Regions from separate parts of the Mucilaginibacter sp. GW821-FHT07G05 genome, predicted to be linked through region 2. Evidence: riboswitches for the same ligand, from Rfam matches in the RefSeq annotation. Region 2 holds a riboswitch; the other holds the start of a gene.
The links. Region 2 has a riboswitch for S-adenosylmethionine ahead of AC07NA_RS06820 (SusC/RagA family TonB-linked outer membrane protein). Riboswitches for the same ligand answer to the same signal wherever they lie in the genome.
Positions count from the first base shown of each region.

Region 1: linked by a shared signal. The riboswitch ahead of AC07NA_RS14710 (protein-disulfide reductase DsbD N-terminal domain-containing protein) and the one ahead of AC07NA_RS06820 (SusC/RagA family TonB-linked outer membrane protein) in region 2 are both predicted to bind S-adenosylmethionine.

Region 1 is NZ_JBWKQC010000005.1:228,228-236,400, forward strand. Features, by position in the region: gene AC07NA_RS14705 (peroxiredoxin family protein) at 1-871, opposite strand, end outside; SAM riboswitch class I at 1,121-1,236, opposite strand; gene AC07NA_RS14710 (protein-disulfide reductase DsbD N-terminal domain-containing protein) at 1,775-2,221, opposite strand; SAM riboswitch class I at 2,318-2,431, opposite strand; gene AC07NA_RS14715 (DUF4998 domain-containing protein) at 2,597-3,712, opposite strand; gene AC07NA_RS14720 (DUF5000 domain-containing lipoprotein) at 3,743-4,927, opposite strand; gene AC07NA_RS14725 (RagB/SusD family nutrient uptake outer membrane protein) at 4,965-6,854, opposite strand; gene AC07NA_RS14730 (TonB-dependent receptor) at 6,904-8,173, opposite strand, start outside.
Region 2 is NZ_JBWKQC010000002.1:571,765-579,937, reverse strand. Features, by position in the region: gene AC07NA_RS06870 (LysR family transcriptional regulator) at 1-134, opposite strand, end outside; gene AC07NA_RS06865 (NAD(P)H-dependent oxidoreductase) at 236-874, shown strand; gene AC07NA_RS06860 (putative quinol monooxygenase) at 840-1,130, shown strand; gene AC07NA_RS06855 (hypothetical protein) at 1,242-1,538, shown strand; gene AC07NA_RS06850 (hypothetical protein) at 1,549-1,968, opposite strand; gene AC07NA_RS06845 (hypothetical protein) at 1,978-2,277, opposite strand; gene AC07NA_RS06840 (hypothetical protein) at 2,662-2,895, shown strand; gene AC07NA_RS06835 (cupin domain-containing protein) at 3,301-3,807, opposite strand; gene AC07NA_RS06830 (KTSC domain-containing protein) at 4,754-5,203, opposite strand; gene AC07NA_RS06825 (hypothetical protein) at 5,358-5,702, opposite strand; SAM riboswitch class I at 5,893-6,001, shown strand; gene AC07NA_RS06820 (SusC/RagA family TonB-linked outer membrane protein) at 6,457-8,173, shown strand, end outside.

The DNA.
Region 1 (8,173 bases), on a different contig from region 2:
CAACAATCACTACCTTGCCTTTGTATTTATTATCGCTTAACGATACCTGCTTACCGTTCAGATCGGGGAAGGTAAAATCAAGCTTTTTGTAGCCTTCTTTTAAAAAAGTAAGTTTATAAGGATCGGGCAGTTCAACATCGTTGTTTTTGGTAGCGTCAAACTTCAGGTTTTTGTATATCCCGAAGCCTTCTTCGCCAGATAATGTACCGTCATCGTTTATTTTTCCTTTAATAATAAAAGGGCTTGGGCCGGTAAAGCCCGATAGCGCGAACTCGTTACCTTGTATAGTACCTTCAATTTCGCGGCTATCGCCTACCACCGTCATTACCACACCGGTAAGTTTGTTGCCTTTTTGTTTTAACAGGGCTATTGAAGCAGGTACAGCCTCTTTACTGTATAATTTAAGCTCCCATTTACCGGTAAGATCTGCTGTAGGGGCTACATCTTTACCTGGCTCTACAAAGCGATAAGTTTTACCATGCTCGGCTGTAAAAGGCAACGCGTTACCACGGAAGTTAGGCACCAGGCTGCGGTATTCGCCGCTTAAGGTACCGTCATCATTTATTTTGGCAACGAGGGCCGCGTCATAAGTATTCATTTTGATAAATACCGAATCTTTACCCAGCAGCTGCACGTGGAAGTTATCGCGGCGTGAACCGTTTAACAAGGTAAATACGGCATGCTCGGCATCTTTACCTTTCAGCTCGAAGTTGAAGGGCACTTGCGATTCGCTCACGGTGAATACACCGCGCCAAACACCTTCTTTAATAAATTTTGCAGGCGGATTTTTATCGCCGGCTAACGCTGCGCCACTTAGCAACAATCCCAATGAAAGGTATTTTGCTTTAGATAGATAATTTTTGAAGTTCATTTTTTGTGTGATTTATAGTTGTTAAATTTTGTTTACTGCTTAATTGAACATTAAGTAGTGTGCTTAAATTTGAGGCATAAGCAATCCCTTACCCGCAGCTAAACAGCTACAGCTCACGGTAAATAATTCCGATAAATTTTATGCGGAGAAACCCCGGGGAACTACATGCACATACAACAACATCGCACGGTGGTTGCGCTTGATTGTTTGGCTAAAAAGAGATAATTCAAATTTTGCATAACACTAGTTAATTTATATTTCCGGAGGAACATCCCTTCGGAAAAAAGTAAAGCACTTATTTCATTACTGAATGAAAAGTTGCTAGAAGATCATCGAGACTTCCTCTCCCTTCTTCTTTATAAATCAACTAATTAATGGTGGGGTTAATTAGATGGCGTAAAGGTAACAATAAAAATCAATAATACAAGTTTATCTATAGAATTAGTAGTATTTATTTTTATTTAGTTTGATATATTGTTTAAATATGGATGACTGGCATCCTGGACTGTTCGGAAAAGCAAGCTGAATGAAATTACCACCATTGCATAAAGCAATACCTCTTTACAGCCAGGATGCCGGTCTTGTTTTTCAAGGCGGTATCCGGGTTAACAGACAGGTAAAAAATCTTTAATTACAACAGCAGCAACCGGGTAAAACTGCTAAGCAATAGCTGTTTAAGTTGCGCAATGCGGTTTGGCCATCAAAAATACCGTTCTTCATTTCTTTATAAATTTAATTTCAGTTTGTCAGGATCAGATTTAAACCCACTGCCTTTCCTGTTCGGTCAGCTTCACGGGTGTTGCACTGTTCCCTCCTATTTATAAATCAATCGGTGGTATATTGATATATGTGTAAGGTTTAGCTATAATTATTATAGCAGTATTTTTTTTTATTACGGGTGTATTATTTTACCGCTACGGTAAATTCAATATCCTCAGGCGGCAGGCACTCTTTATTGCTGCACGCTAAAAATGTGATAGTGCCTTTTACTACCGGGTTACTTTTATTAAGCTTTATTTTTTGCTGAAATATTACCTGCTTTTCAAAATAGGCAACGTTCACCCCAAAGTACTTTTCAAACTTTTTAATGGGTTTTGGCTCGGATGGTTTACCTACCAGCGAAATATCTGCCGACGCGGCGAACTTCAGTTCTGTTTTAGTTGGCCCGCCTTCGGCAATGTTTTGCGAGTAAATGTGCCAGCCTTTATCAATAGTAGCCTTAACAAATATTACGGCCTCGTTATTGCCCGTTTTTTTCGCTGCGTAAGCCCATTTAACAGGTTCCTGTATCTGGCTGTAAGCGCCAAAGCTTAGTAAGAGTATAAATGATAATAAGTATATTTTTTTCATGCTTGTATAGCTGCTTTGTATGTCAAATTAATGTTCCTGGTATTTGACTTATCCTGAGAGGCAAAAAGAGACAGCTATGTATCTGGAAATCTTTTTATCTTATCTATCTCCGCATATCGCGAAGCAGGAGTTAGCACCTTTTACATATATGAGGATGTACAGGTTGCTAAGACATCATAGGGCCTTTCCCTCTGTCTTTCTGGATAAGTACTATAAAGAACGTGTTATCTGATACAAATATATGATATAAACTATAATATCCATAGAATTTATAGAATTTTTTATAATTAATATCAAAAGCACATAATAACCAATAAAAAAAGCCCCGCGAAGAAGAATCTCAGCGGAGCTTTTTATGCTAATTTTTAAGTGGTGTTACAATCCGTAAGTGCTTATCTCCCCCATCACCATATAGCTTTGCGGGCCTTGGGTGCCTACAAACTTAAAGTACCTTGCCTTTGGTTTATTAGGAAGTAAATATTTTTGTTCGCCATTTATTAAACGGTTAAAATTGAATGAACCCTGGTTTACCCATGTTACATTATCCACACTGGTTAAAAAATCAAATTTATCCGGCCCGCGGTCGTCTCCGCCTGTTTCAAATGTGGTGCGCCAAACGCCAAACTGGGTAATGGTTCGTTCTACCCCCATATCTATGGTAGCAAAGTGCGGGTAGCTTGAACAGCCTGCGCATGTATGCCAGCGGGTTGCTTCGTTCCCGTCAATAAAATTGATCACCGCGTTATCACCATCAGAATGCTGGGTTGAGTAACTGATTATTTTCCAGCTTTTTTTGTTGAAGGAAAACAGGCCGCTGCCATCGGTATATGAAGTGTAAAAATTATCGATACTCAACGTATCAGGCCTGAATATGGTTCTGAACTGGTAATTGGTATTGGGTTTCATGTCCGGTATTTCTGAAACTAAAGATTTCACCGAAAATATTTTGTGTTGTTCCTTACCGGATACATCCGTGTATTTAACTTCTGATGCATAAGCCCCGTTGGATTCATCTGCACCGCCCCAACCAATGGTAAGCGTTCCGTTAGCGTTTAACACATTAGAGTTTACGGGCCTTGTCAGCAATTGTGCCTGGTACTTTTCGCCATACGATCCGCCTACTACTTCAACCGGTATTGATGAATTGCCTTTACCGTCGTAAGTACGAATTGTGAATGTATACTTTTTTTCAAGCAGATTTTCAATAGTAACACTTATGGTATCGCCCGATGGCGGAATATCAACAGACAGGGAATCAGCAAAATTGTTCCAGTAAACTTTAGCCTTTATTACAGATGGATCAGACCCTCTGAGCCAGGCTATCTTTACCCTGTTCAAGCCCGAATAGGCCTTAGGTGAGGTCGCTTTCCCGGCATAAGTTAACCCTCCCGGAACTACATATTGCTTGTAGCTTTCTTCCATTTTACGGCAAGCTGAAACAATGCACATCGTAAAGATCAGTATGATCCCGACATAGAATATCCTTTTCATAATATTATTTTATGATAATTAATTAAATAGCTATTGTACAATTTGGCCAAAGAAAGCCATCTCCATTATTACCACCTGGCCGGGACTGCTATACGTTTCTAATGATTTTAAGCGGAGGTACCGTACAGCAGGCGGTTGAATATCAAAGTTAAAATCGCAGCCAAGGTTGGTTGCATAGTTGACATCTTCACTCGTTTTTTGCCCCAGTGGCAGGCCCGATGGTTTTAAGGTTTCAAATTTACCCAGCAAGGTCCATTGTGTCCAACCTCCATCGGGGTCGGGAGAATTTGAGCCCCATAACTCGAAGATCTTTAAACCTGAACCTGTATAACAATGGTCGTTTGATTCCATCCATTGCTTAAACCGGCTCAACAGCACCTTTTTACCCAGATCAATAGTGATCCATTGCGGAAGTGATGAAGCGTTTGACGACGCGTAAAGTCTCCTGTCGGCCAAGCCATTCCAAATATTCTCGATATTATAACCCGGATCGGCAAGTTGGGTCTGATCTGTAGGGAGCACCAGTTTGCTGAAGGTATTTTTAGGGATTTCAATTTCAAACTTAGGTGTAAGTGTTTTGATTAAAGTATCCGACTTATTATTCCAGCGGTCGCGGAAAAACACCGCGAACTTTTGAGGCTTAGATTCGAAACCACGGGCTGCAAAGTTGCCGGTAACAGCTGCTGTATAAAAAGTACGTACGGTTACCCAGTCGTTGTTGCCGGTAGTATCGCGCAGTATCACCACGGAAAAGTCGGCCTTGTTCGGGTTTTTAAAAGCGATGCTTACACCGCCGAAAGTTTCTTCAAAAACCGCAGCCTTAAGTACCGACTTAACCGGCGGTGTTTTGGGGGTAACATTCACCAAAAGCGGCTCCGATTCCTTTTCGTTGCTGCCTACGCTGTATATCTTTACGGCATGTGTTAACGAATCGCCGAAGCCTACCAGTTTTAATGTATCTGTATACCTCGATGATTTCGCTTCCCTGAATACACCGGGCTGTATTTCATATATGGCTTTAACGTATGATAAGTTGGCATCTGCCGGGAGTTTATAAGTTAATATACCACCACCCGGGGTTGCATTAACCTTTACGTCAACTACCTGGCCCGGAGCAGGCAAATCGGCATCAACAAAATCTAACCTGCCTTCTTTTGAACAACCGTACCATATCAGCGCGGCTATCAATCCTCCTATAAAATATATCTTTTTCATTTTTGCTCTTTAATTATTGATCAATTGAGATGACGGGCTACCAGCCTAAGTTTTGAACCAGGTTTGTATTAGCTGTCATGTTGCCTTCAGAAATTGGCCAGAAATAATCTTTTATACCAAATGTTTGGTTGTAGAGTACCGTGATACGATAATAGGATTCGGGCGTGGTTTGCGACATATCCCAACCCCTGATCTGGTCATTTAACACATCTGCCGATTTTTTCCAGCGGCGAAGATCCCACAATCGCTGCGATTCGAAAGACAGCTCAATCAGGCGTTCCTGTTGAATGATCTCGCGCAAACCGTCCTGGTTAAGATATTTCACCGGGTTGGTAGAAAAATTTGTCCAAGATGACGCTACAGTGCCTAAGCCTGCACGTTTCCTAACCAAATCGATATACTTATTCGCTTCAGCCGACGGCCCTGCCGATTCGTTCACCGCTTCGGCATATAATAAATAAAGATCGGCCAGACGCATTATTGGGTACGGGTAGTCAACAACAGAATAATCATTATTGGAGTTAATGGTATTTTGGAAATTGATCAGCTTTTTAAGATTATACCCGGTTACGGTATTATAACCGTATTTACCTTTACCATTGCGTTGTTTAAATTTGCCTTCGAGGTAAAACAGATCAAGGTTTTTGCTGTCATCAAAGCGTCCCTGCCCGTAATAAACGGCACCATCAAAACCAAGATCGGCGTAAAATCTCGGCTCCCTGTCAAAGTGTAGCCCTACCGTGGTATAGCCTTTACGTATATACAATTTATCAGCCTCCTCTGCGGTGCGTAAGGCATAACGCCCGCTATAATTCCAGGTTTTATCTTCATTGATTGGCACACCATGGCCGGTGTAAAACATCTCAGCAATTTTTAAAGGCGGCGATAGTTCGCCCCTCGTAATTACACCGTCAAGGTAGCGAGGATCCCACCAATTGGAGATCAGCCTTTGCAGATCGGCGGTGTTAGATTGTGTATTCGCCCAAATGATCTCGCTGTTCCACTTTTCGGCTACAGCGTTTCTGATACTTAGCTGCGTATTAATAGTATCGGTAAGCTTATATTGCTGAAATGCCGGGTTGTATATATACAATTTTATACCGGCCTCATCACAAACATCTATAGCCCTTTTACAAGCCGTAGCTGCCGTATCCCATTTAGTTTTTGAAAAAGTAGTGTTAAACAGCTGCGTTCCATCGTGGTTTTTCAAACTACCCTGATCTGTATTTCCATTAAATAAAGGGCTGGCTGCTGTAACCAACACCTTTGCCCTTAATGATAAAGCTATAGGGCGGGTAATACGACCGGCTTCGGTAGCAGGACTAATAATATTTAATGGCAAGCCCGGCGCTGCCTCGTTAAGCAGTTGCGCTATATAATGAAAGCAAGAATCCACCGGATCGCGCACCACCTTTACCTGGTTAACATCGGCCGAAATTGGCAGGTTGTTTTTGATAACAGGAATAGGGCCGTACATTCTTACCAATATAAAATGATAGTAGGCCTTAAGAAATTTCACTTCAGAGATCCAGCGGATCTTTTCCTCTTCCTGCATATCAGGCACTTTCGCAATGTTTTCGAGGAAAATATTACAATCCCTGATGCCCTGGTACATCGACTGAAACCTATCGCCTAACGGGCCAACTTTACTTTGAAAGCCTTTGGCCATATCCAAATAGGCTCCTCGCTCCGGTATTTCCCACAGTTCATCGCCGCCTACCATAGCCGGGTCATCTCCTAATTGTCCGTTACGGGGCATAAAGGAATAACAGGTAAATAAAAATTTCATGGCCTGGGTACGCATTGTAAAGGCGTTATCTATAGTAGCCACGTTATCAGGAACCACATCAAGAAACTTCCTGCAAGAAGTTAATACTGCCAGCAAGCAGCACAATGCGAAAGCTCCGATCTTAATATATTTTCTCATAATATGTATGTTTATGAATTTATCAGATATAAATTTTTGCCTCTAACAATTACCTTATTGACACATTTAAACCAAGGTTGAACACCCGCTGAATAGGATAACCAAGGCCATCGCCACCCATTTCAACATCCCATAGCTTAAAATTGCTGAAGTTGAGCAGGTTACTCGCGTTTACGTAAATGCGGAAGCTTGACAGGTGCAATGCCTTTTGTACAGCTTGCGGAATCCTGTAGCCCAGTTCAACTTGCTTCAACCGCAAAAAGGAACCATCGCGCATAAACCATGTACTTGTTTGGTTATTGTTATTATTGATATCCGGGCTTAACCTTGGCCAAAGCGCGTAAACATTACGCGAATCTTCCGACCAGTGACTATCGGCATAGGCCTTTAATAACTGGGTTTGGTTGTTAAACGGTGAAGTGCTGTTGGCATCGATCCAGAAAGATTCGTTTGACAGGCCCTGGAAGAAAGCAGAAAAATCGAAGTTTTTGTAACCGCTTGAAAATCCAAATCCGTAAACAATTTCCGGTAAGCGCGGGTTACCGATCGGTACGCGGTCGGCCTCAGTGATCTGCCCGTCGCGGTTTACATCGGTATACTTTATATCGCCACCGCCATACGGGCCAAAATTTTGTTTTGGTGAGTTGGCAGCTTCGGCATCGTCAACAAATAAACGCTCGGCAAGGTATCCGTATTCCTGAAAAATGGGGTTACCTATACGGCTGCGATAGGCCTCTTTGTACACAGGTTCTTCGTACACGGTAAACTTGCTGCGGGCATAAGTAAAGTTACCGGTTGCCTGGAACCAAAAGTCTTTAGTGATATTTTGCAGGTATTCCATAGAAATATCCACCCCTTTTCCGGAAGCTTCACCCACATTCGACCGTACATCTGCCGTTAAACCCATGGTAACGGGAATAGAGGCACGCGACATCAGGATGTTCTTGCGCTTTTCGGTATATACCTCGGCAGTCATCTTAAACTTATTGAAAAGCCCGATCTCCAATGCCAGATTGGTCTTTGCAGATCTTTCCCAGGTTATATCTTCGTTGGCATAACGGGTAATATCAACACCATTTAAAAATGTTGAACCACCCTGACCATTACCAAAGGTAGCGCCCCTGTTACCCGCGTTCATATTAACATTTGAGAGGTAAAAGAACCTGTCGGCTGGTGAGCCTATCGCATCGTTACCGATAAAACCGTAAGTAGCACGTAAGCGCAGGTTATTGATAATTGGTTTCAGATCTGCAAAAAACTTCTCGTTAAATATGCTCCACGCGATACCGGCAGACGGGAAATAGCCGAAACGGTTTTTC
Region 2 (8,173 bases):
CCCACATAAGCCTCCAGTGAACTTAAATGCAAGCTTACCCCCGGCTGCGATATAAACAAGCTTTCGGCAGCGCCGGTTAGCGAGCCTGTTTCATATATCGCCTTAAACGTACGGAACCATTCAAAATTTACCATTTTCTTATTATTATAATTATGATACAAATGTATAATTTATATTATTTTAATAATGAATTAAAGCGAAGTAATTTTGCTGCACAATAAAAGAGAAACATATAATGAAAAAAATATTTGTAATAAACGGCGGCCAGGTGTTCGGGCATTCAGGTGGTAAATTCAATAAAACCTTACTTGATATCACCACCAGTTTTTTTGCCGACAGGCCGGAATTTGAAGTGCGTGCAACAGACGTGAACGACGATTACGACCCGAAACAAGAAGTTGAAAATTATAAATGGGCCGATGTGATCATTTACCATACCCCCATCTGGTGGTTCCAGGTGCCGCACGATTTTAAGAAATATATCGACGTGGTATTTACCGAAGGCCATCAAAATGGCATTTACCGCAGCGATGGCCGTTCATCAGCCAACCCGGCTATTAATTACGGTACAGGTGGTTTACTGCATGGCAAAAAATACATGGTAACCTCATCGTGGAACGCGCCTAAAGAAGCCTTTACCCTGCCGGGCGAGTTTTTTAAAGAAACCAATGTTGATGATGGCATACTGTTCGGTTTTCACCGCATGAATGCTTTTACCGGCATGCAGCCACTGCAAAGCATCCATTTTCACGATGTGATGAAGGCCAGCAACGTACCTGCCGAACTGGATCGTTACAAGGCACATTTAAATACTATATTTACTCCAAACAACATACATAATGAGCATTTACTTAACAGCGTTAGTGAAGTGTAAACCGGGTACCACAACCCAAATGAAAGGTTATTTACAGCAATTGGTAGCCGCCTCAACACAAGAAGCCGCCTGCCTGCAATATGAGCTGTATCAATCTACCGAAGATGAAACACAATTCATTTTCCACGAAACATGGGCCGATCAGCCGGGTCTTGATCTTCATAACAGCCAGCCGCATTTGCAAACCTTTAAGCAGCAAATTGCCGATATTGTTGATGGTAACGTAACCGTTTATAAAACCGACAGAGCAGCTTAACTAACTATAAAATAACAAAGCCCGGTTACACAAAAGTACCGGGCTTTGTTATTAGCTTGCATTGGTTAACTTATATGGTTAAAATTGCTTAACACAAACCAAACTATTGGCATGGCTAATGATAAATCGTCGCACATACTCAACGCGTCATCAAACTTACTTGGATTATGCTTTGTGGTGCTTACTTCACTAAAATTTTTAAAGGTTGACCAACGCACCTTTATTGACGAAACGGTAACCTTCGCCCTCATCTTTTTCATGTTGAGCTGTATCCTGTCATTCCTTTCCATCAGGGGCAGCCTTAAGCCCGGCGGCAGGCTCGAGGCCATTGCCGATTACCTGTTCCTGGCCGGCATGTGCGTGCTGTTTATTACGGCTATTTTGATATTATTCAACGTAATAGCGTAATAGCAATCCACTAATTCAGGGCTGCATCACCCTCCAACAAAACAAACGACAATTCGCAGATGAACACCTTGCAAAAGGTCATGATACTGCCCCTTGCCGCTGCTTCGCTTACGCGGTTGGCAAACAGGGTTTGAAATTGCTGCAATATAGAGCACCTGTCTTCGGTATTCATGCCCTTCCATATTTCGAGCGCCAGTTTAAGCCGCGCAAAGTCAACGCTGCCATTGTCTTCATCGGGCAAAATATTGGTGGTCAGCTGCATTTCGCAGGCATCAGGCAGGGAATCCTGCGCTGCCATGTCAATATATTGGGTAATGTAGTTACGGTTAAACAATTCGGTGAGCCTGCGGCGTAAACGCTCTTTAACACACAAACCCGGATAAAGCCCGCCTTTAACTGTATATAAATTGGTATTGTAAAATTGTGCCATCGGTAGGTATTAGTTTATCATGTTTTTAGATGTGGTATAAATAAAGTCGGCAAGCAGTAGCCCTTTTGAACCATCGGGGGTTTCAATGGTATGTATATATTTAAAGGTGCGGGTAAACTGGTCGTAAGCCTGATCTATAACGATGATGTTCAGTTCGTCCATCCCAAATTTCTCCTTGTTTTGAATGCACAAAAAGCTTTGCCCGCGTAAGGGTAAAAAATCGTGTATGTAACCTTTGTCGTGCAGATCGATAACCCGCCGGGTTAAAATGCTGTTAAGCTTAATGATGTAGTCGCGTTTTGTTTTCATAATTGTGAAGTGCTTGATTAGCACACACATACCAAACAACAAGCCAAAATCACAACTATTTATATATCAAACAGTTAACACAATTAACATTTTATAGCACTAACGGTATTTCGTTAGATCACGGAAACCTGCACGAAATACAACAAAATTACATAACACGCTAATTATTAACACGTTAAAATCGACTTTAAAAGCTAAAAATAACGTAAATGCTGATAATCAGCAGTTTCGATATATCGTCCATTTATTTCGTAGAACTACGAAATAAAGATACTTGCAAAAACGATCAATGTTTTAATTTACTGACAGACAACCATTTAATCAATTGGCACGTGTTATGTCTATGGGATGACATAATCATATCAACAGTAAAAACAAACTATCATGAAAGCAATCATCTCAACCAAAACAAATAAGCATAGCACAGGCAATTGGCTAAATATAATAACAGGTAACATAGTGAATGTGAGGCCACAACTTAACACAGGCAACAGCATATCAACTATTAATAGCAATGGGTTACCGGTTATTACCAAAGGCCAAACCGACTTTATAAAAGGCAAGCTGATGCTGGCTTACTTATATGCAATAGAAATACTTTATATCATTTACCGATAATTAACAACACCCAATCAACCTCAAAAACAATCACCCGTTATGGAAATCTTAGTTTACACAATCACCCGCGCCGTACTGTTCTGCTGCTTATTAGTACTCATTTATGTAATTGTACCACAAAACGCCTCACTTGATAAGCTTGATGAATGGGAATAATTGTGGCGAAATTTGCAGATCGATCGTCTTGTATAGGCAATTTATATCGTAACATTTTGGGAATGACTATCGTATAACATGCGTTACCACACCTTTCCCTTATTTGTTTGCATAAGATATATTGTACCCCTATATAACCCATGAAAAGATCTGCCGGCGCGGATCTTTTTCTATTTGTAGGATATTTAGACCTGAATTAAAAAAATCGTTGTGGTGATAACACCAACGGTGGGCTATAAATAATATTTGCTACTTTTTATCCAGGTAATCGGGCGGATAAAGCTTTTGACCATATTTTTCGGCTATTTCCTGGAGCTGCTTCATGGCTTCGGCATCCATTGGTGGCGGTGGCAAAATTTCACCATAGGTAATGGGCTGTCCAACTTCCAGAAAGAAATTCTCCAACCCCGCAGGTACTACGGTACATAATAATCGGGCGTTTTTGTCGGCCTTGTTTTTAAAACAATGCACCATCCCCCCGGTAGGGATATTTACATAAGCCCCGGTTTGGGCAGTATAGGTAAGCGTTTCTGTTTTCACCTCAACCTCCCCTTCCAAAATATAAAACGCTTCCTGAAAACCGGCATGAGCATGCGGCCCAGGGCCACCACCCGGCGGCACCAGCATTTCAATTACCGCGTAGGCACCCGCGGTTTGCTCGCCGCTAATAACAATGCGATAAGCGCCACCGGCAATTGATACACTTTGTCCCTCATGAGCACCTACGGTAGTAAGCACGTTAGTTGAATTTTCCATATCGGATAATTTATGTGATGTAAACTTAAGCCAGCCAGTGCGGTATAATTAGTCGGCACAGACTTTAAAACAGTCTGACTGGGCAAAAGTTTAACCTGTAAAAAATAATTAGCCGGGTGTGGGATTATCTGCGGCCTTTTCGTCCACCCGTGTAAACCCGTAGTGCATAATTCAAAAATGACGATATAATTTGGGCGTATCCCTACGGGTCGGGCTATCCGCTCATACGGCACAGGCATTAGGCGCGAGGCCGGTATCCGCTATTATCCCTTACGCGGGAAGGGAAGTCGTGATATTAAAGATGCGGTGTGGTGATAACACCAACCGCAGGCTGTAAAGTTTTATTTTCCATTCTTCGCGTTAAGGATTGAAGTGGATACCGGCCTTAGCGCTTAAGGCCTGTAGGCGTATGAACGTAAAGCCTGACCCGACGAAGGAGGGTAACGCCCATGTATTAAATCAGGATTAAAAAACTGTGGTATTGAAATTTTCAAGTTAATAGCGCTGTCAACTACCGTAAAAATAGGACAACTTGGGAATTGTCAGAATAATTAAACGTATAGAGATTGCTTCGTGCCTACCCATGACGTGTTAAAAAAACTGTCATTCTGAACGTTTGAAGAATCTTCTTTGCTATGCATATCTGCGATAGATGCTTCGTGCCTCAGCATGACAGTGGAGAGGGGTTGTGGGCCATCGTCATTTTACCTTCAAAGTCCAAAAAAAATTGTAATTCTCGCGATGACGAGTTTTAAAAAATGCTTATAAACGGGTCATTATGAGCTTGTCGAAAGATCGTGCGCGGAGGCCATCAACTCACGCACCCTTTAACAAGCTCAGATGACAGGCCTACATAAAAGATCCCAAACCTTCTCCCCTATGGAAAGAAAATTTGGGATCATATATTTTCTTAAATCCTGAATCTCTGTTCTTGAATCTAAACCAACTACGCTGATGCTACCAGCTTGCTTACACTACGGTAAACATAGTTGTTGAAGATATGCCTGCGGGCGAAACGGCCGGGTGAATCGGCGTTGATGAGCTTTACATAGATGGCTTTTGGCACGTCGAAATATTCGTATTCGTTACCATCGGCAAAGCTAACTTTAAGCACTTGTGATTTGTATTCAAAATCAACCATGGCCGATGCGGTTGTGGTGGCGGTATATTCGGTGATAGACTGGGCACGGGTTTCGGGAGCGATGCTCACTAAAAAATGATAGGCTTCGATAATAGTCTTACTTTTTTCTTCGGCAGCTAACTTGCTTTCTTCGCTTTCCTGAAATTTATCAGGGTGCCAGGCTTTCATCAAACCACGGTATACCGATTTTAGTTCCTGTAGTTCAGCGGCTTCGTTAACGCCCAATAATTTCCTGTAGTCTACTATCTTTTTCATGCTTTCGTTCGTTTTATGTTATTATGTAAAAAGATGAAAGCCTTGATATTAAGCCCAATCTCCCCCCGAAAATAATTTTGCAAAGGTACGCTTTCTACACCACAATTTTAAGCCCCGGCTCACTATTATCAATTTGATAATATCCGCTTAAAATTTAGCGCCAGGTATAACTGCAATACCTGCACTGTTGGGCATAAGGTGTGCGCGCAAGCTGGTTACATTGAGGGCATAAATTGAAGACAACCTCAGCCGGATGATTTTCTAAAATGCGGGCGGCGGTTGCAAGCAGGTATTGCACATATTCAGGATCAAGATAGTTCAGTATTTCCGCATCGGCGGTAAGCCAATTGTTATGCACATAAAGCTTCGTACGAATTTCGCAATCGGGCATATCCTTTAAATTCAACGCAAACCTTCGGCTAAGTAACTCCATATTTTCTTTGCGTGGTAACAATTTGCTATAATATTCAAGGATATAATTAGCCTGTTCTATTGTCATACCGTAAATATAATTACAAACGCTGCGGTTTTAAAGTTTATAATAAATACCATACAAACAAGCAATTATCGTATCGACAATCACCCTATAAACCCAAACTGACAATAATCTGACAATAAAATATAATATCTATAGATTTAGTAGAATATATATTATATATTTGCAGCGTCAATCGTTCTTATACATCATTTAATTATCCAGAAAGACGGAGGGAAAGGCCCTGTGATGTCTTAGCAACCTGTACGCCATTGGTATAAAGGTGCTAATTCCTATCTGCCCCGTGGCAGAAAAGATAATGTTAACTCTGCAAACTGTTTGCACTACAAGCAAGCATCTCAGCTTATCTCCGGCAATCTGTATAATTAATTAAAAATTTTATTTCCGTTCATCCATAATTGGGTGCGACGCATTAATTAATAATAACAAGCATATTCCCCACTTTTAATATAATAAATAAGTAAATGAAAAAACGAAGTACTCACTTAAGTTTACCTACCTTAAAAACCACATCTAACGGTGCCTTAAGCACATGCATTTTCGCGCACATGACTGTCATGTGTTGTTGCAGCTAACAGGCTGCCAGGTTATTTGCATCAGTCTTAATATACAGGCTATCACAGCGAATAACGCCAAACAATAAATATTTAACACCCTAAAATTGATACTGTTTTTAAGCGGACGGGCTTTGCTATGCGCTTGTTTTACGGCAACATCAATACAAATGGGGAAACACAAACACTCACAAACAATTGTCATGTTAAAAACTTACAAATTATTAGTGGCCCTGCTTTTGCCACTTCTTTTTGCCCAAACGCTTTATGCGCAATCGGTAAAAATAAGCGGTACGGTAACCGCCAAAACCGATGGCCTGCCCCTACCCGGCGTTAGCATCTCCATAAAAGGCAGCACCAGCGGTACCCAAACCAATGTGGATGGTAAATTTACCCTTACCGCCAAACCGAAGGATATTATAAATGTATCATACATCGGTTACAAAACACAGGAAATTGTGATAAGCGAAACCGAAACTACCTTGCAAATTGTGCTTGATGAACAGGCCAATTCGCTTAACGAGGTGGTAGTAACGGCGCTCAACATATCTAAAGAGAAAAAATCATTGGGCTACGCAGTTCAGGGTTTAAAATCAAAGGATATATCAGAGGCTAAAGAAACTAACATTATCAATGCCTTATCGGGTAAAATTGCCGGTGTAAACGTTACCAGCAGCCAGGGCGATATGGGTTCGGCACGTATCATTATACGCGGCGAAACTTCTATTGCCAATAACAACCAGCCGTTATTTGTGGTAGATGGTGTGCCTGTGGATAATGCCCAAAATCAAGGCACCAACGGATCAAGGGATTTCGCCAACGTACTGTCCGACTTAAACTCAGAAGACATCGAATCGTTAACCGTGCTGAAAGGCCCTAACGCGGCGGCATTATATGGTTCACGTGCGGCAAATGGTGTTATCCTCATCAAAACCAAATCGGGAAAGAATAGCAAAGGTTTAGGCATTACGCTTAACTCAAACACCAGCTTTTCGAGCCTGCTTACTTTGCCCGATTATCAGAATGCTTACGGACAAGGCTCTAACGGCAAATTCAGCTACGTAGATGGTAAAGGTGCCGGTATTAACGATGGTGTGGATGAAAGCTGGGGCCCGGCATTGGATGGCCGTTTAGTCCCTCAATTCTTTTCGAAGGGTAAAGCCGAGCCTTTTGTTGCCCACCCAAACAATGTTAGAGATTACTTTAACACAGGTTATACCTACAACAATGGTGTGGCCGTTACCGGTTCTGATGAAAAGTTTGACTACCGTGTATCATACAATAACCTGCACCAAACAGGTGTAGTGCCAAACTCATCGCAAGGTAAAAACGCCTTCGCGCTCAATACTACCTATCGTGTAAACGATAAACTCACCATTAACGCGGTGGCCAACTACATTAAGGATGATGCCGATAACCTGCCCGGCGCTTATGGCAAGCGTGCCACAAGTACCATGTTGCAATTTACATGGTTCGGCCGCCAGGTTGATATTAACCAGTTAAGAAATTATCGCAATGCTGATGGCAGCACTTTTAACTGGAACAACAGCTATTACAGTAACCCATACTTTGTAGCATACGAAAATACCGTTGCACAACACCGCAATCACTTTTTGGGTAATGTGGAGTTAAACTATAAGATCATCGACGGACTGTCTGCCAACTTCCGTATAGGTACAGATCAGTATACCGACAGGCGCAAGATCAAAGTCGCTTACGGTACAAACGGAACCCCATTTGGCTCGTACGAAGAAGATGCCTACAACTTTAACGAAACCAATGCCGAGGGGCGTTTACAATACACCAAAAAACTTAACGACGATTTCAGTATCGACCTGTTAGCAGGTGGTAACATAGCTACCTGGCAAAATGAGCGCAACGATCAGTTAGCGCCAAAATTAGCCGTAAGCGGTTTGTATA